Luteibacter rhizovicinus DSM 16549: one gene and its partners. The protein of the gene in region 3 interacts with the protein of the main gene of each other region in a pairwise test. Links are inferred from orthologs where the notes say so. Each region holds a gene or a part of one and is shown on either strand. Other genes may lie near its edges. The genes, in order: uvrD, odhB and lpdA.

Evidence for each region.
Region 1: the proteins of lpdA (region 3) and uvrD interact in binary tests that used the Escherichia coli proteins (3 or more experiments, as listed by UniProt). The link is inferred for Luteibacter rhizovicinus DSM 16549 from one-to-one orthologs.
Region 2: the proteins of lpdA (region 3) and odhB interact in binary tests that used the Escherichia coli proteins (3 or more experiments, as listed by UniProt). The link is inferred for Luteibacter rhizovicinus DSM 16549 from one-to-one orthologs.

What each region holds. Positions count from the first base shown.
Region 1 is NZ_CP017480.1:989,359-996,542, forward strand. The notes cover bases 4,260-7,184. They hold uvrD (DNA helicase II), read left to right. Parts: upstream 4,260-4,576; coding sequence 4,577-6,793; downstream 6,794-7,184. Other genes in these bases: BJI69_RS04605 (hypothetical protein), read left to right, coding at 4,334-4,552; BJI69_RS04615 (molecular chaperone HscC), read left to right, coding at 6,883-7,184. Outside these bases: BJI69_RS04590 (glutathione S-transferase), read left to right, coding at 1-615; BJI69_RS22720 (DUF2782 domain-containing protein), read right to left, coding at 623-1,150; polA (DNA polymerase I), read left to right, coding at 1,246-3,972. UniProt on the Escherichia coli protein: A helicase with DNA-dependent ATPase activity. Unwinds DNA duplexes with 3'-5' polarity. Translocates on single-stranded DNA with 3'-5' polarity. Initiates unwinding more efficiently from a nicked substrate than double-stranded DNA.
Region 2 is NZ_CP017480.1:4,653,613-4,663,984, forward strand. Bases 3,755-6,545 are described here. They hold odhB (2-oxoglutarate dehydrogenase complex dihydrolipoyllysine-residue succinyltransferase), read left to right. Parts: upstream 3,755-4,441; coding sequence 4,442-5,650; downstream 5,651-6,545. Other genes in these bases: BJI69_RS21280 (2-oxoglutarate dehydrogenase E1 component), read left to right, coding at 3,755-4,434; lpdA (dihydrolipoyl dehydrogenase), read left to right, coding at 5,761-6,545. Also shown: BJI69_RS21270 (cupin domain-containing protein), read left to right, coding at 1-958; BJI69_RS21275 (DUF7931 domain-containing protein), read left to right, coding at 955-1,449; more of BJI69_RS21280, read left to right, coding at 1,582-3,754; more of lpdA, read left to right, coding at 6,546-7,188; BJI69_RS21295 (LOG family protein), read left to right, coding at 7,396-7,986; twitching motility response regulator PilH, read left to right, coding at 8,223-8,588; BJI69_RS21305 (DnaJ C-terminal domain-containing protein), read right to left, coding at 8,734-9,651; BJI69_RS21310 (Hsp20/alpha crystallin family protein), read right to left, coding at 9,742-10,194; BJI69_RS21315 (peroxiredoxin), read left to right, coding at 10,351-10,372. UniProt on the Escherichia coli protein: E2 component of the 2-oxoglutarate dehydrogenase (OGDH) complex which catalyzes the second step in the conversion of 2-oxoglutarate to succinyl-CoA and CO(2).
Region 3 is NZ_CP017480.1:2,283,342-2,293,902, reverse strand. What follows is about bases 3,200-6,179. They hold lpdA (dihydrolipoyl dehydrogenase), read right to left. Parts: upstream 5,619-6,179; coding sequence 3,780-5,618; downstream 3,200-3,779. Other genes in these bases: aceF (dihydrolipoyllysine-residue acetyltransferase), read right to left, coding at 5,634-6,179; BJI69_RS10265 (REP-associated tyrosine transposase), read right to left, coding at 3,259-3,717. In the rest of the region: BJI69_RS10275 (alpha-amylase family protein), read right to left, coding at 1-1,679; BJI69_RS10270 (APC family permease), read right to left, coding at 1,760-3,088; more of aceF, read right to left, coding at 6,180-7,331; BJI69_RS10250 (mechanosensitive ion channel family protein), read right to left, coding at 7,676-8,527; BJI69_RS10245 (carboxy terminal-processing peptidase), read right to left, coding at 8,642-10,561. UniProt on the Escherichia coli protein: Lipoamide dehydrogenase is a component of the glycine cleavage system as well as of the alpha-ketoacid dehydrogenase complexes.

The DNA of each region.
Region 1 (7,184 bases), 1.3 Mb from region 3 along the record:
TATACGGATGTCGCACGCATCGAGGGCGACGACGTCATGACGCCCTTCCTCGACGGCGAACACCAGGGCGCCGTTCCCTACGCCCCACCTTTCCTCACGTCCGGCCGGCTGGTCATCGCACAGGTGGCGAACATCCTGCAGTACCTCGGCCCCCGTCACGGGCTGGTCCCCGAGGGCGAGGCAAAGCGCCTGCATGCCCACCAGCTCGAACTCACGATCAGCGACCTCGTGGCCGAGGTGCACGACACACACCACCCGGTGGCCTCGGAGCTGTACTACGAAGACCAGAAGGCCGAAGCGAAAAAACGCTCGAAGGACTTCCGGGAAAATCGCATCCCCAAGTTCCTGGATTACTTCGAGAAGACCATCGAACGCGGCGGCGGAAGGTTCCCGCTACGCGAGCACTCCTATGTCGACCTCTCGCTGTTCCAGGTCATGTCCGGTCTGGCATACGCGTTTCCCAAGGCGATGGCGAAGCAGAAGCTACCCCTGCTCCGCGACCTGCAAAAGCGCGTGGCGGACCGACCGAATATCTCGGCTTACCTGTCGTCGGAGCGGCGGATACCGTTCAACACGACGGGGATCTTCCGCCATTACCCCGAACTGGACGGCTGAGAGCCGCTCAGTTCGAGTCGACCGGCTTGGGTGCCGCACCCCACTCGTAAACCTTGTAATAGACCGGATCGACGGGGCCGTTCTTGGGGTCGTGCAGTTTGCCTTCGGGATCGGCCATATAGGTCTGCGGCACGCCATGCTTCGGCGTCACCACGATCATCGTCAGCTTGCCGCCCGAACGAAATTCCTGAACCTGGTCGTCGCCCTGCTGGCGGATCGTCACCTGGGGGATCTCCTGAGCGGGGGCATTGCTGCCGTTGTCCTGCATGGAGGGCAAGGCGACCGGTGAGCGCGGTGCTCCCTGGGCATCCGACGTGGCGGGCGTGGTGCGACCGTCCTGGGCCTCGTCATAGGTCACCGGGCGGGGAATCGGCTTCTGCCCGGAGCGATCCGGCTCGCCTGCCTTGACGCCCGGATCGTTCAGTCCCGGCGGAGGCGGCAGCGGCGTCAGCTTCGGGTCCGTAGCGGTCTGGGCGGCCACGGGGAGTGCCAGCGCCAGGGCGAGCGCGGCAACGAGGGCGTGCGTGCGGTTCATGGGAAATCTCCGTGCGGGGTGACGAGGATAGCAAGCCGCATGCCGCTTTCCACGTGAACGGACGGCTCCGGTTCGGCCATGAGAGAATCGGGGGTATGCCTACGCTCACGCTCATCGACGGGTCGTCGTACCTGTATCGCGCGTTCCACGCGCTACCTCCCCTGACCAATGCCTTCGGCGAGCCCACGGGCGCGCTCTTCGGTATCGTCAACATGCTGCGCACGACCATGAAAGCCGGCTCGGATTACGTAGCTTTCGTCTGCGATGCGCCGGGACGGACCTTCCGCGACGATCTGTACCCCGAGTACAAGGCCAACCGGCCGTCGATGCCGGACGATCTCCGCGCCCAGGTCGAGCCGATGATGAAGATCGTCGGCGCGCTGGGCTTTCCCATACTCTGCGTTCCCGGTGTGGAAGCCGATGACGTGATCGGCACGCTCGCCCGACAGGCATCGGAAGAAGGTATCCACACCACCATCTCGACGGGCGACAAGGATTTCGCGCAGATGGTTGGCCCGCATACCTTGCTGGTCAACACGATGACCAACACCACGATGGACGTGGACGGCGTGTTCGCCAAGTTCGGCGTACGTCCCGACCAGATCGTCGATTACCTGACCCTCATGGGCGACAGCATCGACAACGTGCCCGGCGTGGAGAAATGCGGCCCCAAGACCGCCGCGAAGTGGCTCGGCGAGTACCACAACCTCGAGAACCTGTTCGCCAACGCCGACCGCATCGGCGGCAAGATCGGCGAAAACCTGCGTGCGGCCATGCCGCGCCTGCCGCTGTCACGCGAACTGGTGACCATTCGCACCGACGTGCCGCTCGAATACCGGCCCACCGGACTGGCCATGCGCGAGCGCGATACCGACGCGCTGCGCGAGCTCTACGCGCGCTACGACTTCAAGGCGGCATTGAAGGATCTCGACCAGGCCGGCACCCCGGCCGCGCCGGCCCCTGCTGCTGCCACGCCCGTCGCCGCGCACACGCCGCCCGATGCCTCGCTCTCCGCCGAAGGCGACTACGAGCTCATCGTCACTGAAGATCGCTTTGCTGCCTGGTTGGAGAAGCTCGAGACCGCGCCGCTGATCGCCTTCGATACCGAGACCACCAGCATCGACGCCATGCTGGCCGATATCGTCGGTGTGTCCCTGTCCGTGGAACCCGGCAAGGCCGCCTACATCCCGCTGGGCCATGACTATCCCGGCGCCCCGGCGCAGCTCCCGCGCGACCACGTGCTTGGCGCCCTGAAACCGATCTTCGAGGATGCCTCGCGCCCGAAGGTCGGCCAGCACGGCAAGTACGACATCAACATCCTGTCGCACTACGGCGTTGACGTGAAAGGCCTGCTGCACGACACCATGCTCGAGTCGTACATCTACAATGCGACAGCGACGCGCCACGACATGGACTCGCTGGCGACGCGTTACCTCGGCTACACGACCATCAAGTACGAGCAGGTCGCCGGCAAGGGAGCGAAGCAGATCTCGTTCTCGCAGGTGGATTGCGACACGGCGTGCCGCTATGCCGCGGAAGATGCGGACGTCACGTTACGCCTGCACCATGCCCTGTGGCCGAAGCTCGAAGCCGAACCCTCGCTGCGCGCGGTGTATGCGGACATCGAAATCCCGCTGGTGCCCGTGCTGGCGAAGATGGAGCGCACCGGCGTGCTCATCGACGCCAACGTCCTTCGCCTGCAGAGCCAGCAGCTCGGCAAGCGCATGGTCGAACTGCAGCAGCTCGCCCATGCCTCGGCGGGTCACGAGTTCAACCTCGACTCACCCAAGCAGTTGCAGGCCGTGCTGTTCGACGAGCTCGGCCTCGCCGCGAAGATCAAGACCCCGACCGGCCAGCCCTCGACCAACGAGGAAGCGCTGGAGGCCATCGCCGAAACGCACGAGCTGCCACGACTGATCCTCGAGTATCGCGGCCTCGCCAAGCTCCGTTCGACGTATACCGACAAGCTCGCCGGCATCGTCAACCCGCGCACCGGCCGCGTGCACACCAGCTATCACCAGGGTGCCGTCGCGACGGGACGCATCAGCTCGTCCGATCCGAACCTGCAGAACATCCCGGTGCGTACCGAAGAAGGGCGGCGCATTCGCCAGGCCTTCATCGCCCCGGAGGGCTGGCGCATCGTCGCGGCCGACTACTCGCAGATCGAACTGCGCATCATGGCCCACCTTTCCAACGACGAAGGCCTCGTCCGCGCGTTCCAGGAAGGGGGCGACGTGCATCGCGCGACCGCGGCGGAAGTGTTCGGCGTGCCTGCCGCGGAGGTCACGACCAATCAGCGCCGCGCGGCGAAGGCGATCAACTTCGGCCTGATGTATGGCATGAGCGCCTTCGGCCTGGCCAAGCAGCTCGGCGTGGACCGTGGCGAAGCCTCCGACTACATGGGCCGCTACTTCTCGCGTTACCCAGGCGTGCGCGCCTTCATGGATGCCACGCGCGAGCAGGCGCACCGCGATGGCTACGTCCAGACCCTGTTCGGCCGCCGCCTGTACCTGGAGAACCTCAACTCGCGCAACCAGGCGTTCCGCGCCGGCGCCGAGCGCGCCGCCATCAACGCCCCCATGCAGGGCACGGCGGCCGACATCATCAAGCGCGCGATGATCGCGGTCTCGGCATGGATCGAGCCGCGCGACGACGTGCGCATGCTGATGCAGGTGCACGATGAACTGGTCTTCGAAGTGCGCGCCGATGCGGTCGACGACATTCGCGCGGGGATCGAAAAACACATGACGGGCGCGGCGTCACTGAGCGTGCCGCTGCAGGTGGATATCGGCGTAGGCATGAACTGGGATGAGGCGCACTAAGCCAAAGCTAAGACTTTCTGGCCACTTTTGGCCGTCCAAACGTGAGTTTTCCGTTTAGTCGTACATATCCTGCCCAGCAAGTCGTTGAAAAATCAGCCCATGAACACGGGCTGATTTTTTTTGCGTCGGCGATGCAACTTTGCCCCGTTTTGTCCGTCTATATATTCGGACGCACGCAACGGCGTCCCATCGGTGGGTCTCACCTCCCTGAGGCCCCCTCAAGGTGGACCGGTTCTTCCCCTGGTTCCGGTCTTCCACCCCGCCCCGAGAGCTCCCCTGGCTCTCGGGGTTTTTTTTGCGCACAAAACCTGCACATTCGTCCCCGCATTCTCGGCGCCACTTGGAACGGGAGGAAATCACCATGCGTGCAGGTCTCATCATCGTCGGCGTCATCCTTATCGGGCTCGGCCTCTGGGTCACCCTCGGCAACGGCAGCTACCAGAAGACCGATACGGTCGCCTCGATCGGCTCGGCCAAGCTCGAGGCCACGCACGACAAGGCCATCCCGCAGTGGGCCGGTATCGCCGGGATCGTCATCGGCGGCATCGTCGCCGTGGCTGGCTTCTCCCGGAAGAACTGAGTCCCCAGCCGGTACAATGGGGGGATGGATGTTTCCCATCTCCTCGATTCCCTCAACGACGCCCAGCGCGAGGCCGTCAGTGCCCCGCCCGGGCACTATCTGATCCTCGCTGGCGCCGGCTCCGGTAAGACCCGTGTCCTGATCAACCGTATCGGTTGGCTGACCCAGGTCGAGCGGGTGCCGCCGTGGGCGATTCTCGCCGTGACCTTTACCAACAAGGCCGCCGGCGAGATGCGCACACGGCTGGACGGGATCATCCCCGGCGGCACGCAGGGCCTCACGGTCGGCACCTTCCACGGCATCGCCCACCGGCTCCTCCGGCGCCACTGGCGCGAGGCGGGGCTGGTCGAAGGCTTCCAGATCCTCGATTCCGACGACCAGCAACGGCTGATCAAACGCATCATCGCGGGACTGGGGCTCGACGAGGCCCGGTTCCCGCCGCGCCAGGCCAGCTGGCAGATCAACAACTGGAAGGACGAAGGCAAACGGCCGGACGGCATCGAGCATCGCGACCATCCGGTGACGCGTACCTTCGTCGAGATCTACAAGGCCTACGAGCAGCAGTGCCAGCGTGCCGGCCTGGTCGACTTCGCCGAGCTGCTGCTGCGCGCGCACGAGCTGTGGCTGAAGGATCCCCAGGTGCTCAAGCACTACCAGGATCGCTGGCGCTACCTGCTGATCGACGAGTTCCAGGACACCAACACGCTGCAATACGCGTGGATCCGCGTGCTCGCCGGCAGCACCGGCCAGGCCTTCGTGGTCGGCGACGACGATCAGGCCATCTACGGCTGGCGCGGCGCGAAGGTCGAGAACGTGCAGCAGTTCCTCAACGATTTCCCCGGTGCGAAGACGATCCGCCTGGAGCAGAACTATCGCTCCACCTCGACGATCCTCAATGCCGCGAACGCGGTCATCTCGCGCAACGGCGGCCGCCTCGGCAAGCAGCTCTGGACAGATGGCGGCGAGGGCGAGCGCATTGCGCTGTACGCCGCCTACAACGAACAGGACGAAGCTCGCTTCGTCATCGAGCGCATTCGCGAACACATCGCCGAGACCGGCAACGCGCGCGATTGCGCCATCCTCTACCGTTCCAACGCGCAGTCACGCAACTTCGAAGAACAGCTGATCCAGCGCGACCTGCCCTACCGTGTCTATGGCGGCCTGCGCTTCTTCGAGCGCGCCGAAATCAAGGACGCCCTGGCTTACCTGCGCCTGGCGTCGAACCGCCATGACGACGCCGCCTTCGAGCGCGCCGTGAATACGCCGCCACGCGGAATCGGTGACCGCACGCTCGACGAGTTGCGTCGCCGCGCGCGGAACGACAGTAGCTCGATGTGGGAGGCCATGCTCACCGAAGCCTCCATCGGCGGTCTCGCCGGACGCGCGAAGAACGCGCTCAAGGCGTTCATCGGCATGATCGACAACCTGGCGCGCACGTTTGGCGGTCACGACAAACTCGACGGTGACGAATCACCGACGGCGCTGAGCCTCGCCGAGCAGATCGAGCACGCCATCCTCCACACCGGCTTGCGCGACTTCTACGAAAACGACAAGCGCGGCAACGGCGAGGCGCGCGTCGAGAACCTCGACGAACTGGTCAACGTCGCCAGCCGCTTCGAAATGACGCCGGAAGATGTCGACGCCGGCCTCAACGAACTCTCGGCCTTCCTTTCCCACGCCTCACTGGAAGCCGGTGAAGGCCAGGGCGAGGCCTGGGACGACTGCGTCCAGCTCATGACGCTGCATTCGGCCAAAGGGCTCGAGTTTCCCATCGTGTTCCTCGTCGGCATGGAAGAAGGCCTGTTCCCCAGCCAGCGTTCCACCGAGGAAGAGAATCGCCTCGAGGAAGAACGGCGTCTGGCCTATGTGGGCATCACACGGGCTCGCGAGCGCCTGTACGTCTCCCACGCGGAGTCGCGCCGCATGCACGGCACGGAGATGCTGGCGCGGCCTTCCCGGTTCCTTGGCGAGATCCCGCCGGAACTGATCGACGAGTTGCGCCCCCGCGTGCAGGTGTCGCGACCGGCCTACGCCGACCGCTATGCGGGCGGAGGCGGCAGCAGTTCGCTGGTGGAAGCATCCCCCATCGCGCTCGGTCAGCGCGTGAGCCATCCGAAATTCGGCGAAGGCACGGTGGTCAGTGCCGAGGGCGCCGGCGCCCACATGCGGCTCCAGGTGAACTTCGAGGATGCCGGGAGCAAGTGGTTGGTTTACGCTTACGCGAATCTGACCGCGTTGTAAGGGGCTCCAACGCGCCACGCTCCCTCCCAGGGGAGCGTCATGGCGTGCCCTGCGAGCGGCGACGCCATCCGTACCAGGGACAGACACGCATGATCGTGGGGATCGACCTCGGCACCACCAACAGCCTCGTCGCGGCGTGGATCGACGGCGCGCCACGCCTCATCCCGAATGTCCTCGGCTCGGTTCTCACGCCCTCCTGTGTCGGCATCGATCAGGACGGTAGCGTGTTGGTGGGCGAGGCGGCTCGCGAGCGCCTGCAGACGCATCCCGCGCAGACCGCCTCGCTGTTCAAGCGCTACATGGGCAGTGCCAGGACCGTCCGCCTGGGCGATCGCGATTATCGGGCGGAAGAGCTTTCCGCCTTGGTCCTGCGCTCGCTGAAGGCCGATGC
Region 2 (10,372 bases), 2.4 Mb from region 3 along the record:
GGTCAAGAGTGGCCCGTTCGACGAGGCCGAATTCGGCAAGACGCCCAAGCGCGACTGGACGCTGCTGGTCCAGGACGTCGACAAGTGGGACGCCGACGTGGCCGGCCTGCTGGAGCATTTTTCCTTCCTGCCGAGCTGGCGGGTGGACGATGTGATGATCTCCTACGCCGAGGACGGCGGTGGCGTCGGCGCGCATGTCGACCAATACGACGTCTTCCTGCTCCAGGGCATCGGCCAGCGCCATTGGGCGATCAGCGACGACCCGGATGCACCGCTCGACTTCCGTTCCGATGTCGAACTGAAGCAGCTCAAGGAATTCCTGCCGACCCACGAATGGCTGCTCGAACCGGGCGACATGCTTTATCTACCGCCGGGCGTGCCCCACGACGGTGTCGCCCTCGGCGACTGCATGACGCTCTCGGTCGGCATGCGCGCGCCGTCGCAGGCGGAACTCACCGGCGACCTCGCGGACTTCCTCGCCGAGCGCATGCCCGATGAGCTGCGCTACACCGATCCGGACCTCGTACCCGCCAAGCGGGTCGGCGAGATCGACACCGCCGCCCTGAATCGCCTGCGCCAGGCCCTGCCCTTCGCGGCCGCGCTCGACCGGGACCTGTTGGCCGACTGGTTCGGCCGCTTCATCACCCGCTATCGGAACGCCCAGGTCCCCGCCGCGCCGCCCAAGCCGAGCACGGCCGCTGCGCTGGACAAGGCGCTCGACGGCGGTGCCGCCCTCGTCCGCCACCCGTTCGCCCGCCTGGCCTGGGTCCGCGGCAAGAAAGACGCGACTCTTTATGTGAGTGGTCACGCCTACCCCTGCTCCCTCGACCTCGCCGAGCGACTGTCGGCGGAGCGCGAGTTCCGGCTCGACGGCAAGGTGAAGGCAGCCGAGCGCGAGGTGCTGCTCGCCCTGGTCAACGAGGGCCAGCTGATCGTTCGCAAGGGTCGCCGCCGGTGACCGGCACGGCGGACACGGTGCTGACCGTCGAGGACCGCGCCGGTCTCGAGGCCGCCCATGTCCGCCTGCTGACCCAGGCTCGGTACCGCGTTGCGATGTATTTGCCCCGCATGGAGCCGGGCATTCTCGACAGTGAGGCGATTCTCACCGAGCTACGCCGGCTCGCCACCAGCGGCCGCCAGGCCCAGGTCCGCGTCCTCACCCACGACGCCGAACAGGCCCATCGGGAGGGGCACCGGCTGATCGGCCTTGCCCAACGGCTGCCGACCGCCGTGTCGATCCGCATGCCGGTGGACGAGACCCACCTCGCCTATGCCTCGGCCTTCCTCGCCGATACCACCCGTGGATATCTGTTCAGGCCCATCGCCAACCGCTATGAGGCGCGTGGCGACCTCGATGCCCCGGGTGAGACCTCTCGCCTGATGGCGTATTTCGACGAAGTCTGGGAGCGGGCCGAGCCAGCGTGGCAGATAAGACCACTCGGGATCTGAAAGGCATACGAAACGTGAATCCGGGTTGGCGCGTCGCAGCACCACGGAGCTATACTTAACGGATTCTTATGCCGCGGCGCGTCCCCACGAGTCCAGCGGCAGCCCGTCCTTTTCGTGTGTGCCGGTGGTGACGTGAGCGCAAACCTGATCCGCGAGTTTTCCGAATCCTCCCAGCTCGCCGGCGGCAACGCCGACTACGTAGAGCAAGTCTACGAAGCATGGCTAGCCGATCCCGCCTCTGTTCCGGGCGAGTGGGATACCTATTTCAAATCCTTCAAGGGTCGCGAGGCCGGCGATGTCGCCCATTCCGGTGCCATTGCCCGTATCGAAGCCGCGCAGAAACAGCGCCGTACGGCCGCCGCGGCTCCCGCCGCCGGCTCCGCCGACAACGCCTACGCGCAGAAACAGGCCGGCGTGCTCCGTCTGGTCACGGCCTACCGCTCGCGCGGCCACATCGCAGCGCAGCTCGATCCGCTCGGCCTGACCGTCCCGGATATCGACACCCCCGACCTCGGCCTGGCCTTCCACGGTCTCTCCGACGCCGATCTCGGTACGGAGTTCGACGCCGGCACCTTCGCCGGTGGCGGCCAGCGCATGCCGCTGCGCGACCTCCTCGCCAAGCTCAAGCAGATCTACACCGGCACCGTCGGCGCCGAGTTCATGTACATCTCCGACTACGAGCAGCGCTCGTGGATCTACTCGCGCCTGGAAAAGGCCGCCGGTTCGCCGGGCCTGCAGAAGGCCGAGAAAGTCCGCGTGCTCGAAGCCCTCACGGCCGCCGAAGGCCTGGAGCGCTTCCTCCACACCAAGTACGTCGGCCAGAAGCGCTTCTCGCTCGAAGGCGGCGAAAGCATGATCCCGATGGTCGATGACATCGTCCGTGCCGCCGGCGACAACGGCGTCAAGGAAGTCATCATCGGCATGGCCCACCGCGGCCGCCTCAACGTCCTGGTCAACATCCTCGGCAAGGCGCCCTCGCAGCTCTTCAACGAGTTCGAAGGCAAGTTCGAGCATGACGACAGCCCGATGCATACGGGCGACGTGAAGTACCACCTGGGCTTCTCCGCCGACGTGAAGACGCCGAACGGTGGCGTGCACGTGGCGCTGGCGTTCAATCCGTCGCACCTGGAAATCGTCAACCCCGTGGTCGCCGGTTCCGTGCACGCGCGCCAGTCGCGCCGCCGCGACACCGCCCGCGAAAAGTCGATGGCCCTGATCATCCACGGCGACGCCGCCTTCGCAGGCCAGGGCGTCAACATGGAACTGATGCAGATGTCGCAGGCCCGTGGCTTCGCCATCGGCGGCACGCTGCACCTGGTGATCAACAACCAGGTCGGTTTCACCACGTCCAAGCGCGAAGACGCCCGTTCCACGCTGTACTGCACCGACCTCTCCAAGATGGTCAACGCGCCGGTATTCCACGTGAACGGTGACGACCCGGAAGCCGTGATCCAGGTCACCCGCCTGGCTTACGAGTTCCGCAAGCAGTTCAAGAAGGACGTGGTCATCGACCTCGTCTGCTACCGCCGTCATGGCCATAACGAGGCCGACGAGCCGGCAGCGACCCAGCCGCTCATGTACCAGGTCATCCGCAAGCGTCCGACCACGCGCGACCTCTTCGCGCAGGCGCTGGTGAAGTCCTCGGATATCGCCGCGGACGACGGGCAGAAGATGCTCGACGAGTATCGCGCCCGCCTCGAAAAGGGCGAGCCGCTGATCGCGATCGATCCGAACCCGACCCGCGACATCCCGGTGGACTGGAGCCGCTTCCAGAAGACCAGCCTGGCGATGGAAGTGAACACCGGCGTGCCGCGCGAACAGCTGGCCAAGGTCGCCGACGTTCTCCTGTCCATCCCGTCCGATGTCACGCTCCACGCGCGCGTCGCCAAGATCTACGACGACCGCCGCAAGATGGCCGCCGGCGAGCTCCCGGGTGACTGGGGCTTCGCCGAGAACCTCGCCTACGGCACGCTCATCGCCGAAGGCAACGATCTGCGCATCGTCGGCCAGGACGCCGGCCGTGGCACGTTCTTCCACCGCCACGCCGTGCTCCACGACCAGTCCAGCGACAACACCTACATGCCGCTGTCCAAGGTGCGCGCCGACGCCCGCGTCGACGTGATCGACTCGCTGCTGTCCGAAGAAGCCGTCATGGCCTTCGAATACGGCGAAGCGACCACCTCGCCGGACCAGCTCACCATCTGGGAAGGCCAGTTCGGCGATTTCGCCAACGGCGCCCAGGTCGTGATCGACCAGTTCATCAGCTCGGGTGAAGCCAAGTGGGACCGCCTCTGCGGCCTCACACTGCTGCTGCCGCACGGCCAGGAAGGCGCGGGCCCGGAGCACTCCTCCGCCCGTCTGGAGCGCTTCCTTCAGCTGTGCGCGCTCGACAACATGCAGGTCTGCGTGCCGACCACCCCGGCCCAGGCGTTCCACATGATCCGCCGCCAGCAGGTGCGCCCGGTGCGCAAGCCGCTGATCGTGATGACGCCGAAGTCCCTGCTCCGTCACAAGCTGGCCGTGTCGTCCCTGGACGAACTGGCCAACGGCAAGTTCCAGCTGGTGATCGGCGAACATCGCGATCTGCCGGCGAAGAAGGTCAAGCGTGTGGTGCTGTGCTCGGGCAAGGTCTACTACGACCTCCTCGAAGACGCCGACAAGCGCGGCCTGACCGACGTCGCCATCGTGCGCGTCGAGCAGCTCTATCCGTTCCCGCGCCCGGAAGTCTCGGCCGAGCTGGAAAAGTTCGCTTCCGCCAAGGAAGTGGTCTGGGCCCAGGAAGAACCGATGAACCAGGGCGCCTGGTTCCAGATCCGTCACCACCTCCAGGCCTGCATCGGTTCGAAGCAGAGCCTGTCCTACGCAGGACGCTCGCGTTCGCCGTCGCCGGCTCCGGGCCATCTCAACACCTATATCGCCGAACAGACGGCGCTCGTCGAGCAAGCACTCGTCGCGCCAGTCGGCACCGATCACGCAGCGGAGTAAGGCAAGCATGTCCATCGAAGTCAAAGTCCCGGTCCTGCCCGAGTCGGTCTCCGACGCGCTCATCGCCACCTGGCACAAGAAGGCCGGTGATGCGGTCAAGCGTGACGAGAACCTGCTGGACCTCGAGACCGACAAGGTCGTGCTCGAAGTGCCCTCGCCGGTCGACGGCGTGCTGAAGGAAATCAAGTTCGAGGAAGGCTCGACGGTCACCAGCAGCCAGGTCATCGCCGTGATCGAGGAAGGCGCCGCCGCTGCCGCGCCCGCCCCGGCACCGGCCGCAGCCGCCGCCGAGGCCCCGAAGGCCGAGAAGTCCGAAGCCGCCGCGCCGAAGGGCGTCGACGAGCTCTCCCCGGCCGGCCGCCGCGTCGCCGTCGAAGACAACATCGACCCGTCCAAGGTCGCCGGCACCGGCCGCGACGGCCGCGTGACCAAGGAAGACCTGGTCAACGCCGGCAAGGGTGGCACCGCCGCTCCCGCCGCCGCACCCGCTCCGGCCGCCAAGCCGACCCCGGGCAGCCGTCCGGAAGAGCGCGTGGCCATGACGCGTATCCGTACGCGCATCGCCGAGCGCCTGATGCAGTCGAAGAACTCGATCGCGATGCTCACCTCGTTCAACGAAGTGAACCTCGCCGAGGTCGTCAAGCTGCGCAAGGCCCTGGGCGAGCAGTTCGAGAAGGCCAACGGCGTCAAGCTCGGCTTCATGAGCTTCTTCGTCAAGGCGGCCACCGAAGCGCTCAAGCGCTACCCGGTGATCAACGCCTCGGTGGACGGTTCGGACATCATCTATCACGGCTACCAGGACATCTCGATCGCCGTGTCGACCGAGAAGGGTCTGGTTACGCCGGTCCTCCGCGACGTGCAGGACATGTCCTTCGCCGATGTCGAGAAGGGCATCATCGGTTACGCCAAGAAGGCCCGTGACGGCAAGCTCGGCCTGGACGACCTCCAGGGCGGCACCTTCACGATCACCAACGGCGGCACCTTCGGTTCGCTGCTCTCCACCCCGATCGTGAACCCGCCGCAGAGCGCCATCCTCGGCATGCACACGATCAAGGAGCGCCCGATCGTCGAGAACGGCCAGGTGATCGCCGCCCCGATGATGTACATCGCCCTGTCGTACGACCATCGCATCATCGATGGCAAGGACGCCGTGCTCTTCCTGGTCGACATCAAGAACCAGCTGGAAAACCCGCAGCGGATGCTGCTCGGCCTTTGATGGTCGGCTAAACGTCAAATGTGAAGGCGGGAGTCGAAAGACTCCCGTTTTTATGTTCCGACCCCATATTGGGCGGTAGCAGATACCGCAGTGACATCCGGAGCAAAGCAATGAGCGACAAGTTCGACGTCATCGTCATCGGTGCGGGCCCCGCGGGCTATGTGGCCGCGATCCGCGCCGCGCAGCTGGGCCTCAAGACCGCCGTGGTCGACGCCTTCGTCGGCAAGGACGGCAAGGCCGCCCTCGGCGGTACCTGCCTCAACGTCGGTTGCATCCCGTCGAAGGCACTGCTGGATTCGTCCAAGCAGTTCCACAACCTGACGCACAACTTCAAGGATCACGGCATCACCGCCGAGAATCCGCAGATCGACATTGCGACTTTCATCGGCCGCAAGGACAAGATCGTCAAGCAGTTCACCGGCGGCGTGACCATGCTGTTCAAGGCGAACAAGGTCACTTCGTTCTTCGGCAAGGGCAAGCTGCTCAAGGGCAACCAGGTCGAAGTCACCGGTAACGACGGTACGGTCCAGACGATCTCCGCCACCAACGTCATCCTCGCCTCGGGCTCGGTGCCCATCGAGCTGCCGTTCGCGAAGTTCGACAACACGCACATCATCGACAACACCGGCGCGCTCGACCTCACCGCCGTGCCCAAGCGCATGGGCGTGATCGGCGCCGGCGTGATCGGCCTCGAACTCGGCAGCGTGTGGAAGCGCCTGGGTTCCGACGTGACCGTGCTGGAAGCGCTGCCGAAGTTCCTCGCCGTCGCCGACCAGGACATCGCCAAGATGGCCGCCCGCGAGTTCGCCAAGCAGGGCCTGGACATCAAGGTCAATGCCAAGGTGACCGCCGCCGAGGTCAAGGGTGACGAAGTCCATGTCAGCTACACCGACAAGGACGGCGCCGCACAGTCGCTGGTCGTCGACAAGCTGCTGGTCGCGGTCGGCCGTCGTGCCTACACCGCCGGCCTGCTGGCCGACGACACCGGCGTGAAGCTCGATGAGCGCGGCCGCATCGTGGTCGACGAGCACAACCACACCGGCGTCGATGGCGTCTGGGCGATCGGCGATGCCGTGCGCGGCCCGATGCTTGCGCACAAGGGTTCCGAAGAAGGCGTCATGGTCGCCGAGCTGATCGCCGGCAAGCCGGGCCACATCAACCTGGACACCGTGCCCTGGGTCATCTACACCGAGCCTGAGATCGCCTGGGTCGGCAAGACCGAGGAGCAGCTCAAGGAAGAAGGCATCCCGTACAAGACCGGCGCCTTCCCGTTCGCTGCCAACGGCCGCGCCGTGGCGATGAACGAAGGCATCGGCCAGGTCAAGATGATCGCCCACGCGGAAACCGATCGCATCCTCGGCGTGCACATGGTCGGCCCGGTCGTCTCCGAGCTGATTCACGAGTGCGTCGTGGCGATGGAGTTCAAGGGCTCGTCGGAAGACCTCGCGCGCATCGTCCACGCCCACCCGGCGCTGTCGGAAGTCGTGCACGAAGCCGCCCTGTCGGTCGACAAGCGCGCCATCCACAAGGGCAACTGATCGCCCCGGTGTGACCCGAAGCCCGTCCATGCCATTAGCATGGGCGGGCTTCGTCGTTTCAGGGTGTGTTTTCCAGAGCCCGCTTTTCTGTAGGAGCCGATTCATCGGCGAATGGGTGCTTGCCTCACCCGGCCCGCTTCCGCGGGATCGCCGATGAATCGGCTCCTACCAAGGCGCGGGCTCTGGCAAACATATCGGAGAATTCACATGCGTGACATCAAATCCCTCTGCGTCTACTGCGGTTCCAGCAGCGGCGGTAACGCGGAATACACCGAGGCGGCGAAAGCCTTCGGCAAGCGCCTCGCACAGGAAGGCATCGCCCTGGTCTACGGCGGCGGCAAGGTCGGCCTGATGGGCACGGTCGCGGACGCCGTGCTGGCGGCTGGCGGTCGGGTCATCGGCGTGATTCCGCGCCAGTTGGTGGAGAAGGAAGTGGCCCACATCGGCCTGTCCGAACTGCAGGTGGTCGAGACGATGCATGAGCGCAAGACGCGCATGTACGAGCTGTCGGACGCCTTCGTCGCCCTGCCCGGCGGCTTCGGCACCATGGACGAAATGTTCGAGATGCTCACCTGGGCCCAGCTCGGACTGCACAGCTACCCCTGCGCCTTCCTCGACGTACGCGGCTTCTACACGGGCCTTGCCGCTAGCATGGACCACATGGTGGCCGAGGGTTTCGTCAAGAAAAGCCAGCGGGACCAGGTCTGGTTCGGCGCGAGCATCGACGCGCTGTTCGACTGGATGAAGCAGTACGAGTCGTCGTATACGCCGAAGTGGATCACCTCCGATGCCGTCTGATCGCCGATAGAACGGGCAATTTTCGGTCGATCGCCGACCCGGAGCGAGGCCCGGAACCCTGCCAAAGCAGGTTTCGACCGTTGCACCATTGATACAAGCGCGCTGGCCGGTAGAATGAGCGCACGCCAGAGGCGCAACGCGCGACGTTTTTACGTCGCCGCAGTATTCGAGACGGCCGCCTGGAAGGCGGACGTCATCAAGGACAACACATCGGGCCTGGTCCCGGGGGAAAGTGAATGGCTCGTATCCTGATCGTCGACGATTCGCCGTCGCAGCTGCTGGGCATCAAGCGCATCGTTGAGAAGCTGGGCCATGAGGCCATCACGGCCGAGGACGGCGCGCAGGGCGTTGAAGTCGCCAAGCGCGAGATTCCCGACCTGATCCTGATGGACGTCGTCATGCCGAACCTCAACGGGTTCCAGGCCACGCGCACGATCAGCAAGGAAGAGACCACCAAGCACATCCCGATCATCCTGGTGACCACCAAGGACCAGGACACGGACAAGGTCTGGGGCCTGCGCCAGGGCGCCAAGGACTACGTGGTAAAGCCCATCAAGGAAGAAGAGCTGGTCAAGGCACTGAAGGAGCACCTGCCGGGCTGATGGTTATGGAGGCGGCTTCGCCGCCGTGCCCTTATTCGCCGATGAATCGGCTCCCACCGGGCACGCCTTGTAGCGGGCGGCATCGGGTAGGAGTCGATTCATCGGCGAATCCGAAACATGGCGGCGCAGCCGCAACTATCTGCAGCTACCCCTGCCGCGGGTCGAAGCCTGCGAAGGCATCCTTGAATTCCGCGTAGGCCGCCTGCTCCTCGTGGGTCTCCGGCACGGGAACGCGGATCTCCAGCACGACAATCTGGTCGCCCGGCTCCGAGCCCGGCAGGCCACGACCCTTCAGACGCAGTTTGCGGCCCGATTGCGAGCCCGCGGGAATACGCAGGTCCACATGGCCACCCAGCGTCGGCACCGGCACCGTGGCACCCAGCGCGGCTTCCCAGGGGGTAATCGGCAATGTATGCGTGACGGTGCGACCTTCCAGGCGGAAGCGCACGTCGTCACGGATGCCGATCTCGAGCAGCAGATCGCCCGACGGGCCACCGCCCATCCCGGGATGCCCCTGCCCGCCAAGACGGATCGTCTGGCCTGGCGTGATGCCGGCCGGGATCTTCACCTCGAGCACGCGCTCGCCACCGGAGGCGTCATTGAGCACGACGCGGGTCTTGCCGCCGTTGAAGGCGGTCTGCAGGTCGGTTTCGATCTTCGCCTGGATATCGCGGCCGCGCCGCGCCTGGGACTGCTGATGGCCCCGGCCACGGCCCGCGCCGCCGAACAGGCTCTCGAAAAAGTCGCTGAAGTCGCCGCCACCGCGGCCACCCATGTCGCCAAAATCGTAGCTACCACCCCCCTGGCCGAAGCCCGGTGGTGGTCGGAACTGCTCGCCCTGGCGGTAACCGCCAGCGCGCAGCTGATCGTAGGCCCGGCGCTTCTCGGGGTCCTTCAGCGCCTCGTTGGCCTCGTTGATCGCCTTGAATTTTTCTTCGGCACCCGACTCCTTGTTCTTGTCCGGATGGTATTTGCGGGCGAGCTTGCGGTACGCCGCCTTGATCTCGGCGTCGGTCGCTTCGGGCTTCACCCCAAGTGCTTCGTAGTAATCCTTGAACTCCACAGGCTCTCCCGGGCTTGTGTCGAAAACAAAAAGCAGAATGCCCGCGGTGGCGCATGTCCACCGCGGGCCAGTTTACAAGCTTAAAGCGAATCAGCCCGCCGCGTTGATCTCAATGCGGCGCGGCGCGCTCTCAGCCTTCTTCGGAATCGCGATTTCGAGCACACCGTGAGCGCCGGAGGCCGTGATGCCTTCCGCATTGGCGCTTTCCGGCAAGGTGAAGCTACGCGTAAAAGCACCGGTGGTGCGCTCGACGCGGCTGAACTTACCCTCGGTCTCGCTGGCAAAAGCCTTGCGCTCGCCCTTGATCGTGAGCACGTTCTTTTCCATCTGGATCTCGATGTCGGCAAGGTTCACACCCGGCACGTCGGCGAGAATCAGGAAACGGCCGTCCTCTTCGCGAACGTCCACTCGCGGTGCCCAGGCGGACTGCGTGGAAGCCACCGGCGCGGCAATCTCGTTGCCGAAGAGCTGTTCGAAAACGTTGCGGACGTCGCTGCCGAACACCGGCGCACGACGGAACGACACATGACGAAGCTGGTTCATCTGTTTGACTCCCAAGAAGTTTTTCGGCCCCGTGGCCGTCTGGGAACAAACATATGACCGACCTGACGGGATTCAAGTGCCGCCCCTGCCGTGCCGATTGGGCGAGACGTGGCGTTCGCGCTAAGCTCGGACATCTCTCCCCACAAAGGACACCCCATGACCATCGCGGTTGGCGACA
Region 3 (10,561 bases):
ACCGCCAGCCTTCCCCCGAGGAAGAGATGATGCGGATCCGCCTTCTTCAGCGTCTCCGCCACGGTGCGGAAGTACTGCCCCGCGTAAAGCTTGAGGAAGGCGATGTAGTCAACGGCGATCGCCGGGTGCGGCTCGTTCGGGTCCGGCGCCTTGAAGCCCTTCGCGGCGACCTGGTCCCAGGATGACGCTTCCACACCCCACGCCCTGGCGAAGTTCGCCACGTCGCCGTGGGTCTTCTTCAGGTAAGCGATGAAGGCCTGCTTCGCCGGGCTTTCCGGCCCTTGCGCGAGACTGCCGACGGCGAGCGCCCAGCGCCCTTGCGGCCCCTGCCCCGCCCACGCGAGTTCGTTATCGGCGAAGTAGCCGAGCAACCAGGGATCGTCGCGCACGCTCTTCGTGGCGGCAGCGACGGCGGCTTCCGTCGCCTTGATGAAACGCGCATCGAAGGGATCGGGCATGCGACCCCAGTAGTCGTAGCCGGTACTGACGGTGTTGAAGTCGCCATGGATGAGGATCGGCACGGTGTAAGCCATGCGATGGTCGCCGGCGAATCCCGGATCGCTCCAGTTACCCAGCGTGTTGAAGCGCCAGGCCTTCAGGCGATCGACCGTGCGTTTGCGCCACGCGGCTTCGGGGTGGTCACCGAGGCTGAGCGCGACGTTGCTCGCATAGACGTCCCACCAGCGACCGTGGTTCATACCGTTGTCGCGCTGTGACCCGGCATCGCTGCGGCTGTCCGACGTGCCACTGAACGCGCCGTTGGCCACGGTCGGGTCGGCGAACATGAACTCGCGGCCCTGCACGTAGGTGCGACCGTCGGTCAGGTTCACGGCATTGACGCCGAGTGAGAAGAACGCATGGCCTTCCGGTGTCACGAGCCACCAGCGATCGCCCTGCTTCTGCGTATGGAACCAGCCGGTCGCTTGCAGTGCGGCGAGGTCGGTACGGCCGCCGTACTTGTCGAGGTTCTTGATGTCGGTGGCGGGTGGCAAGGCGTTCGCGCGCCGCTTGAGCTCGGTGGTGTTGGCGACCTTCTCCGGCCATGCGCTGCGCGTGTATTGGCCCACTCGGTCGACGAGGATGTTGTACGCCTGGCGGAGATCGATATCGTCGGCCACCGTGTCCAGCTTGCCGAACAGCAGTGTCTGCGCCGCACCCGGCTTCGGCATCGATAGCGTCACCGACGTGATCGCACCCGCATCGACATCGCCGTCGACCGTGGTGGCGACAAGCCACTTGTTCCTGTCTTCGTCGAACGGCATGGGCGGACCGACCTGCATGCCGAAGGCACGCGGCGACGTCGGCTTCAGACCCACCGACAACGTCTGCGGCGGTCCCGGCGGCACACCGACCGTGGTCGTGATGTGCTTGCCGTTCGAGGCGATGTCGACGATGAGCGTGACCGGCCACGGCATGCCGTTCTGCACACGCAGCCGCATGGCGCCGTTCGCGGGCCACGCCCAATTCCCCTGCTTCGGAGAGAGCACCAGCGATGGCTGCGCGGATGGCTGGAAGGTCACCGCGACCAGTTCACTCCCATCCGCCGCCTTGCAGATGGTCGGATCCACGGTCGCGCCCTTGGGCGTCATGCGCAAGGCATCCGGATGAGCGAGATCCACCGTCGCGGCCTGCGCCGTCATGGTGGCACCTACAAGCAAGAACGAAAGAAGTGATCGCATCCCCCGATCCTGCCACGTTGCGGGTGTCGATTCAGCGACATCCCCTCACCCCGGTAGGAGCCGATTCATCGCGATCGTTCTTAAACCGCCCGCCCCAACCGCTTCCGCCAAAAATAATAAACCGGCACGCCCAGCGCGATGATCACCAGACTCATCCCGGCATCCCCCGGCTCGGTAATCGCCGTCGCGCCAATCACGCACAACACCGTCACCGTGAAAACCAGGGGCAACACCGGATACCCCGGCACCAGGTACGGCGACGGCTCCGACTTCAATTTCTTGCGATACCAGAAGATCGTCGCGATGCCGAACGCATGCGACAACCACTCACCCACCGTCGTGTAGTTGAGCAGGGCATTGAAGCTACCGGACACCAGCAGCACGATCGCCCAGCCACCGAGCGCGACCAGCGCGAACTGCGGTGCACCGGTGCGCGGCTCGATGCGCGCGATCGGCTTGAAGAACATCCCGTCCGCGCTCATCACCTGCAGCACGCGCGCGCCACCGGCGATCGCGATGCTGCAGTAACCGAACGTGGAACAGGCGATGCCGACCGCGATGATCGTAGCGCCCGACTCACCGAACACGCGACGCATGAGGTCGGCAGCGGGAGCGGTGCTCGCGGCGAGCCCGGCGTGACCGAGCCCGGCCATGTAGGCGATGTTCACCAGCACATAGCAGATGACCACACTGGCCATGCCCAGCCCCAGCGCACGCGGCAAGGTGCGCTGCGGGTTGCGCACTTCACCGGCGAGATCGTTGAGGTAGTGGAAGCCACCGTAGGCGAACATGGCCGGAAGCAGCGCCCCGATGATCGTGCCCGCCGGCACGTCATGGGTCGGGTCGGCGGCGAAGGCCGCGCCAAGATGCCCCTTCGCCAGGAACAGACCGACCACGATGAGCAAGGCCACCGCGCCGAGCTTGAGCACGGTGAAGATGTTCTGCACCCAGGCGCCGGCACGGATACCGAACAGGTTCACCGCGACGATGAAACTGATCGCACCGACCGCCAGCGGCTTTACCCATTCATGCGGCAGACCCATCGCGCGACAGGCGTAATCGGCGAAGGTGGTCGCCACCGCGGCCACACTGCCGGGGTAGTTGATCAGCGCCATGGTCCAGCCGAACAGGAAGGCCGGCAACTGACCGAAGGCCTCGCGCAGGTAGACGTAAGTACCGCCCGCCTGCGGCCGCCGGGCGCCGAGCTCCGCGTAACAGAGCACTCCCGCCAGGGTGAGCAGACCGCCCAGCGTCCAGAGCAGGATGACCTCCCCGCCCGAACTGGTCAGCTGCGCGACGGTGGCCGGCGTACGGAAAATACCCGCGCCAATGACACCGCCAATGACAATCATCGCGGCATCCCAGATGCCGAGGCGACGGAGGTAATGAGCAGGCTGAGGAGCAGACATGCCCGGACGATGCCATAAGAGCAGGGCATTGTGGGAGCGCGCGTGAGGTTTTTCTGACGCTCGGTGTGGGAGCGGTTCCTGTGGGAGCCGATTCATCGGCGATCCCGCGACAGCGGGCCGGCTTGTTGCAAGCACCCTATCGCCGCTAAAGCGGCTCCCACAGTAAGGCGTTAAAGCCAGGTTGCGTTCCAGTAGGGGTAGTCGCCCACTCGTGTCACCAGACCGGCTCGCAATGGATTGGCGACGATGTAACGCGCAGCTGCTTTGACATCGTCGTGTTTGCGCAACGCCCTGTCGTGGAATGATTTCTGCCAGACCGGCGACTTGCGCCCGGTCGATCGCTTGATCGAGCTGGAAACCATGGCCTTGTAGCGACCGACGACACGCGAGAGGTCGCCATCATGCAGTTCGATCAGGCCATGCCAGTGATCGGGCATCAGTACCCACGCCAGGCAGGTGGCGTCTTTCCAGGTCGCGGGGGAATGACAGATGCGCGAGACGCGCCGAGCGATGGCGATATCGCGAAACAGAGGAGCCCGGTTCCAGGCGACCGCCGTGATCAGGTAGATCCGACCGGGTTCGGACACGCGTCCGGCGCGGATATCGCGCGAGTGAGGTGATGGTTTCATCGCCCCACGATGCCGCGCCACGATCACCCGCGCTGCCGGTGGGCAACGCGGGTGTCGGTGGGTTACTTCTTCTTCGGAATATAAAGATCCGTGATCGTGCCCTCGTACACCTCGGCCGCCATGCCGACGGATTCGCCGAGCGTGGGGTGCGGGTGCACGGTGCGGCCGATGTCGCCGGCTTCGGCGCCCATTTCGATGGCGAGCGCGAGTTCGGAGATGAGGTCGCCGGCGTGGACGCCGACGATGCCCGCGCCGACGATGCGGTGGGTCTCTTCATCGAACAGGAGCTTGGTGAAGCCTTCGGTGCGGTCGATGCCGATGGCGCGGCCGGAGGCTGCCCAGGGGAACTTGCCGACGCCGATCTTCAGGCCCTTTTCCTTCGCTTCGCGCTCGGTCACGCCGACCCAGGCGATTTCCGGATCGGTGTACGCCACCGACGGAATCACACGTGCATCGAAGAAGCTCTTCTCGCCGGCTGCCGCTTCCGCGGCGACCTTGGCTTCGTGCGTGGCCTTGTGCGCCAGCATGGGCTGGCCGACGAGGTCGCCGATGGCGAAGATGTGCTTGACGTTGGTGCGCATCTGGCGATCGACCGGAATGAAGCCGCGATCGGTCACTTCGACGCCCGCCTTGTCGGCGCCGACCTTGTTGCCGTTCGGCGAGCGGCCGACGGAAACGAGCACGCGGTCGAATACCTTGGTCTCGGGGATGCTCTCGCCTTCGAAGGTGACTTCGATGCCGGCCTTGGTGGCTTTCGCCTCGACGACCTTGGTCTTGAGGTGGATGCCCTTGTAACGCTTGGCGATACGCGCCTGCAGCGGCTTGACCAGGTCGAGATCGGCGCCCGGCATGAGCTGGTCGGCGAGTTCGACGACCGTGACCTCGGAGCCGAGACGCGCGTACACCGTGGCCATTTCCAGGCCGATGATGCCGCCGCCGACGACGAGCATCGTCTTCGGCACGTCACGCAGTTCGAGCGCGCCGGTGGAGTCGATCACGCGCTCGTCGTCCCAGGGGAACGACGGCAGCTTCACCGACTGCGAGCCCGCCGCGATGATCGCGTTCTGGAAGCGGATGAGCTTGGTGCCCTCGGCCGTCTGGACTTCCATTTCGTTGGGCGAAATGAAGGTGCCGACGCCGGTGACGGTGCGGACCTTGCGCGCCTTCGCCATCTGGGCGAGGCCGCCGGTGAGCTTGCCGACGACCTTCTCCTTGAACGAGCGCAGCTTGTCCAGGTCGATCGTGGGCTTGCCGAAGGTGATGCCGTGCGCGGCGATGGCTTCCGCCTCGTCGATCACGGCCGCGGCGTGCAGCAAGGCCTTCGACGGAATGCAGCCGACGTTGAGGCAGACGCCACCGAGGATCGCGTAGCGCTCGACCAGGACGGTATCCAGGCCGATGTCCGCGCCACGGAATGCCGCCGTGTAGCCGCCCGGGCCGGAGCCGAGGACGACGAGCTGGCACTCGATGTCGGCCTTGCGGCCGGAGTCGGCGGCGGCCTTGGGGGCGGCCGACGTGGCGACCGGGGCGGGAGCCGGGGCTTCCGACACGGTCGTCGAGGGCGTGGCAGGCGTCGAAGCGGCAGACGCAGACGCCGGCTTCGCAGCGGCCGGAGCCGCCTTGTCGCCAGCGGACTTCTCGGCCGACGCCGAAGCGCCAGCCTCGGCTTCGATCAGCGCGATCACGCTGCCGTCGTTGAGTTCGTCGCCGATCTTGACCTTGATCTCGACGATCGTGCCGGCCTGCGAGGCCGGGATATCCATCGTGGCCTTGTCGGATTCGAGCGTCAGCAGGCTCTGGTCCTTGGCGACGGTGTCGCCCACCTTCACCAGGATCTCGATGACCGGCACATCGTGCGAGCCGCCGAGGTCCGGGACTTTCAGTTCAATCGTGTTTGCCATGGCGATGCGCCCCCGTCAGAGCAGCAGGCGACGGATGTCGCCGAGCTGGGTGGCGAGGAACACGGCGAAGCGTGCGGCGAGCGCACCGTCGATGACCCGGTGGTCGTACGACAGCGACAGCGGCAGGATCAGGCGCGGCGCGAATTCCTTGCCGTTCCAGACCGGCTTCATCGCCGCCTTGGAGACGCCGAGGATCGCGACTTCCGGCGCGTTGACGATCGGCGTGAACGCCGTGCCACCGATACCGCCGAGCGAGGAGATCGAGAAGCAACCGCCCTGCATGTCGGCTGCGGTGAGCTTCTTGTCGCGCGCCTTCTTCGAGATCTCGCTCAGTTCGGCGGCGAGTTCGAGCAGGCCCTTCTTGTCCGCATCGCGGATGACCGGGACGACGAGGCCGTCCGGCGTATCCACGGCGATACCGACGTTGAAGTATTTCTTCAGCGTAAGCGTTTCACCGGCAGCGTCGAGCGAGGCGTTGAACTGCGGGAATTTCTTCAGCGCAGCGACGACGGCCTTGATCTGGAAGACCAGCGGCGAGACCTTGACGTCCTTGTTCTCCTCGCCGAGCTTCTTGCGGAAGGCTTCCAGCTCGGTGATGTCGGCGTCTTCGAACTGCGTGACGTGCGGGATCATCGCCCAGTTGCGGGCGAGGTTCGCGGCGGAGATTTTCGGAATGCGGCCGAGCGGCTTTTCTTCCACTTCGCCGAACTTCGAGAAGTCGATCTTCGGCCACGGCAGGAGGCTGAGACCGCCACCAGCGGCAACACTGCCACCGGCGGACGTCGACACGCCCGAGGTCATGACCTGCTTGACGTAACCGGAGATGTCTTCGCGCTGGATGCGACCACCGCGACCGCTGCCCTTGACCTGGGCCACGTCCACGCCGAGCTCGCGAGCGAACGCGCGGATGGCGGGGCTGGCGTAAGGCGCGTTGCCCGGCATGATGACGCTGGCGTCGAAGGACACCGGCGGCGTGCGTGGAGCACCACCGACTGGCGCTTCGGTCGCAGCGGCAGGCGCGGGAGCGGCGTCGCGCTTCGGCGCGTCGGCCTGGGCGGCGGCCGGCTTTTCCGCGGCGGGAGCCGGCGACGCGTCGGCGGCGTCGCCACCCTCGCCTTCCAGCACGGCGATCAGGTCGCCGTCGTTGACCTCGTCACCGACCTTGACCTTCAGTTCCTTGATCACGCCGGCGGCCGGCGCGGGAATGTCCATCGTGGCCTTGTCGGACTCGAGCGTCATCAGGCTCTGGTCCTTGGTGACGGTGTCGCCGACCTTGACCATGAGCTCGATGATCGGCACCGGCTTGCCGCCGATGTCGGGCACGGTGACGTTGACCGGGCCGGAGGACTTCGACGCGGACGCGGCCTTGGCGGCAGCAGGAGCCGGCGCTGGTGCGGCGGCCTGGGGCGCGGCGGCCTTCGGGGCCTCGGCCTTGGGCGCTTCCGCCTTCGCTGCGGCGGCGGCCGGGGCGTCGCCCTCGGCTTCGACCAGGGCGATCACGTGGCCTTCGTCGACTTCATCGCCGACCTTGACCTTCAGTTCCTTGATGACGCCCGCAAACGGCGCCGGCACTTCCATCGTGGCCTTGTCGGATTCGAGCGTCACCAGGCTCTGGTCTTTCTCGACGCGATCGCCGACCTTGACCATGATTTCAATGACGGGGACCGCGCTGCCACCGATATCGGGGACACGGGCTTCTTTGACGTCGGCCATAGGAACTCCTGGAGCAGGCGTCGGCGGGCGGCAAACCCACCGGCGGGGGAAGGACGGGCGCCGCTGGACGGCGCAACCGGTCGATTGTAATCCCTCAGGCGACGTTTCCCACGATTCAAACGGTTGTTTGCCAGTATTTCAGCTAGAACCAAACCCGCTAGCGCCCCGCTACCCCTGTGGGAGCCGATTCATCGGCGATGCTCTCGCCCCTGTGGGAGCCGATTCATCGGCGATCGGGCGCTGGCGATGACCTGGCCCGCTGCCGCGGGATCGCCGCTGAAGCGGCTCCCACAATCGCCGCTAAAGCGGCTCCCACAGAAATTGGCTCCTACAGAAATCGGTTCTTACAGGGGCGCGGGATCCTGCGCTGCCGGCGCACGCACCAGGCGGATCTCGCTCTGCGGGTATGGGATGGTGATGCCGGCCTCGTCGAAACGCTCCTTGATGCTGCGGATCAACGTCGTCTGCGTTTCCCAGAGATCACCGGTAGCGGTCCAGCCGCGGATGACCAGGTTCACGCTGGAATCGCCGAGCGCCTCGGTCCACACGCCCGGCGCCGGATCCTTGAGGATGCGCGCATCGGCGGCGAACAGGTCCCGCACCGTCTGCATCGCCTTGCCGATGTCGTCGTTGTAGCCGATGCCGACCTTGATCTCGAAACGCCGCGTGCCGCGAACGTTGAAGTTGATGATCGCCTCGCCGCCAACCTTGGCATTCGGCAGGACCGCCTGGCGATTGTCCGGTGTGATCAGGTAGGTGTGCATGAGGTTGATGCTCTGCACGTCGCCTTCGACGCCACCGATGGTGACGTGGTCGCCGACGCGGAACGGGCGAAACAGGATCAGCAGCACACCCCAGGCAAGATTGGACAGCGAGCTGTTGAGGGCCAGGCCGATGGCGAGGCCGGCGGCGCCGATCGCCGCGATGAACGAGGCCGTCGGAATGCCGGCCATGCCAAGCACCTGGATCAGCAGCAACGCGATAAGGATGCCGTAGATGATGTTGCGCAGGAACATCGCCAGCGTCAGATCGACACGGGCGCGCTCCAGGGCACGGCGACCGAGGTTGGCGACGCGTGCAGCGATCCAGAAGCCGATCAACAGCAGCAACAACGCCAGGCCGATGCGAATGGAATACGTGACGATCAAGGCACGCGTGGCGGCGTGGATGCCGATCTGGTCGAGGAAATCGTTCATGGGCTATGCCTCCTGCGTTTTTTGTTCGGCAGTGAGGCTAGCACCCATCGCCGCTGAAGCGGCTCCCACAAAAAGACAGGTCAAAAAAAAGCCCGCCAGTGGCGGGCTTTTTCTTTACGGGGTGGTGGCAGCCGGAGGGCTCTGCGGCACCTGCGCGGTTTGCGGGCTGTCGATCTTGCGACCGCCGTACGGAAGGACCTGCGCGGCGACCTTCGGGTCCGCCTTGATCAGCGAAACCTCGTCACCGACGATGTGGGCGGCTTCCTCGAGCGGCGTGTCCTTGGCCTTCTTCGCATCGGCTTCCGCCTTGATTTCGGTCTTCAGGCTGCGCTCGTTCGCGTTGAGGCCGTCGTCGCCGTTGTTGGCGTCGTCAGCGGCATCGGCCGCGCCGCCGGCGCTGCCGAAGATCGCCTTACGACGATTGCGGAAGTCGGTCTGCAGCGCGTCGTACTGCTTGCGCTCGGCCTGCCGTGCGGCGAAGTTCAACGAGATGTCGGTCTTGTCGCGGAGCTTCTTGTACTCGGCCATTTCGTCGAGCATGAGCTTCCATGCCGGCGAGTTGGCGACGCGCGCTTCGTGCTTGGCATTGAGCGGACCGAAGATCGGCTTGAGGTCGGCGACCGGCTTGTAGTCGGCCGGATCGATGTGACGCCACGGCAGTGCGTTGTCGTAGGTGGACTCGCCGAATTCCTTCGCATCACCGTTCTGCGGGAACATGACGTCCGGCGTGACACCGCGCAGCTGCGTGCTGTCGCCGTTGATGCGGATGAATTCGGCGATGGTCATCTTGAGCTCGCCGTACTTGGCGGTCTCGCCGGTGACGGACTTGCCGAACTTGTCGAGGTCGACCAGGTTCTGCACGGTGCCCTTGCCGAAGGTCGGCTCGCCGATGATGACGCCGCGGCCGTAATCCTGGATCGCCGCCGCGAAGATCTCCGAGGCCGAGGCCGAACCACGATTGACCAGCACGGCCATCGGACCGTCCCACGACATGCCCGGAGCGTCGTCGCCCTGCGCGTCGATCTGGCCACGGGCGTCACGCACCTGCACGACCGGACCGGTATCGATGAACAGACCGGTGAGCTCGGTGGCTTCGGACAGCGAGCCACCGCCGTTGTTGCGCAGATCGATGACGACACCCTCGACCTTCTGTGCCTTGAGCTCGGTGAGGAGCTTGGCGACGTCGCGGGTGGCGCTCTTGAAGTTGGTGTCGCCGGCGCGGCGCGCACCGAAGTCCTGGTAGAACGTGGGCAGGTCGATCACGCCGATCTTGCGCGTGACATCGCCGTCCTTCACGTCGATGACCTTGGACTTGGCGGCCTGCTCTTCCATCGTGACCTTCTTGCGGACCAGGGTCACGATGTCGTGCTTGCCGTCCACGCCGGCGTCGGCCGGAAGGATCTCGATGCGGACCGTGGTGTCCTTCTTGCCGCGGATGAGCTTGACCACGTCGTCCTGGCGCCAGCCGACCACGTCGACCATGGGACCGGTTTCACCCTGGCCGATGGCGACGATGCGATCGCCCGCCTTCATCTTGCCCGACTTGATCGCCGGGCCACCCGGAACGAGTTCGCGGATGGTGGTGTAGTCGTCGCGCGCCTGCAGCACCGCGCCGATACCTTCCAGCGACAGGCGCATGGCGATGTCGAAGGCGTCGGCGGCGCGGGGACCGAGGTAGTCGGTGTGCGGGTCGGTGGAGTTGGCGTACGCGGTCATGAAGGCCTGCGTCGCGTCTTCGTCGTCGAGCTGGCGCACGCGGCTGATGTACGTCGCGTAGCGCTTGTCGAGCGTCTTGCGGATGTCGTCGTCGCTCTTGCCGGCGAGCTTCAGGCGCAGCCAGTCGTTCATGGTGCGCTTGCGCCAGACGTCGTCGAGTTCGGCCTGGTTCTTCGGGATCGCGGCTTTCTTGCGGTCGAAGTTGAAGCTTTCGTTGCTGCTGAAGTCGAAGCCCTTCTTCAGCAGGCCACGCGCGTAGTTCATGCGATCCACGGCGCGCGTGATGTAGAGGTTGAACACCGAGAACGGACCGGTGAG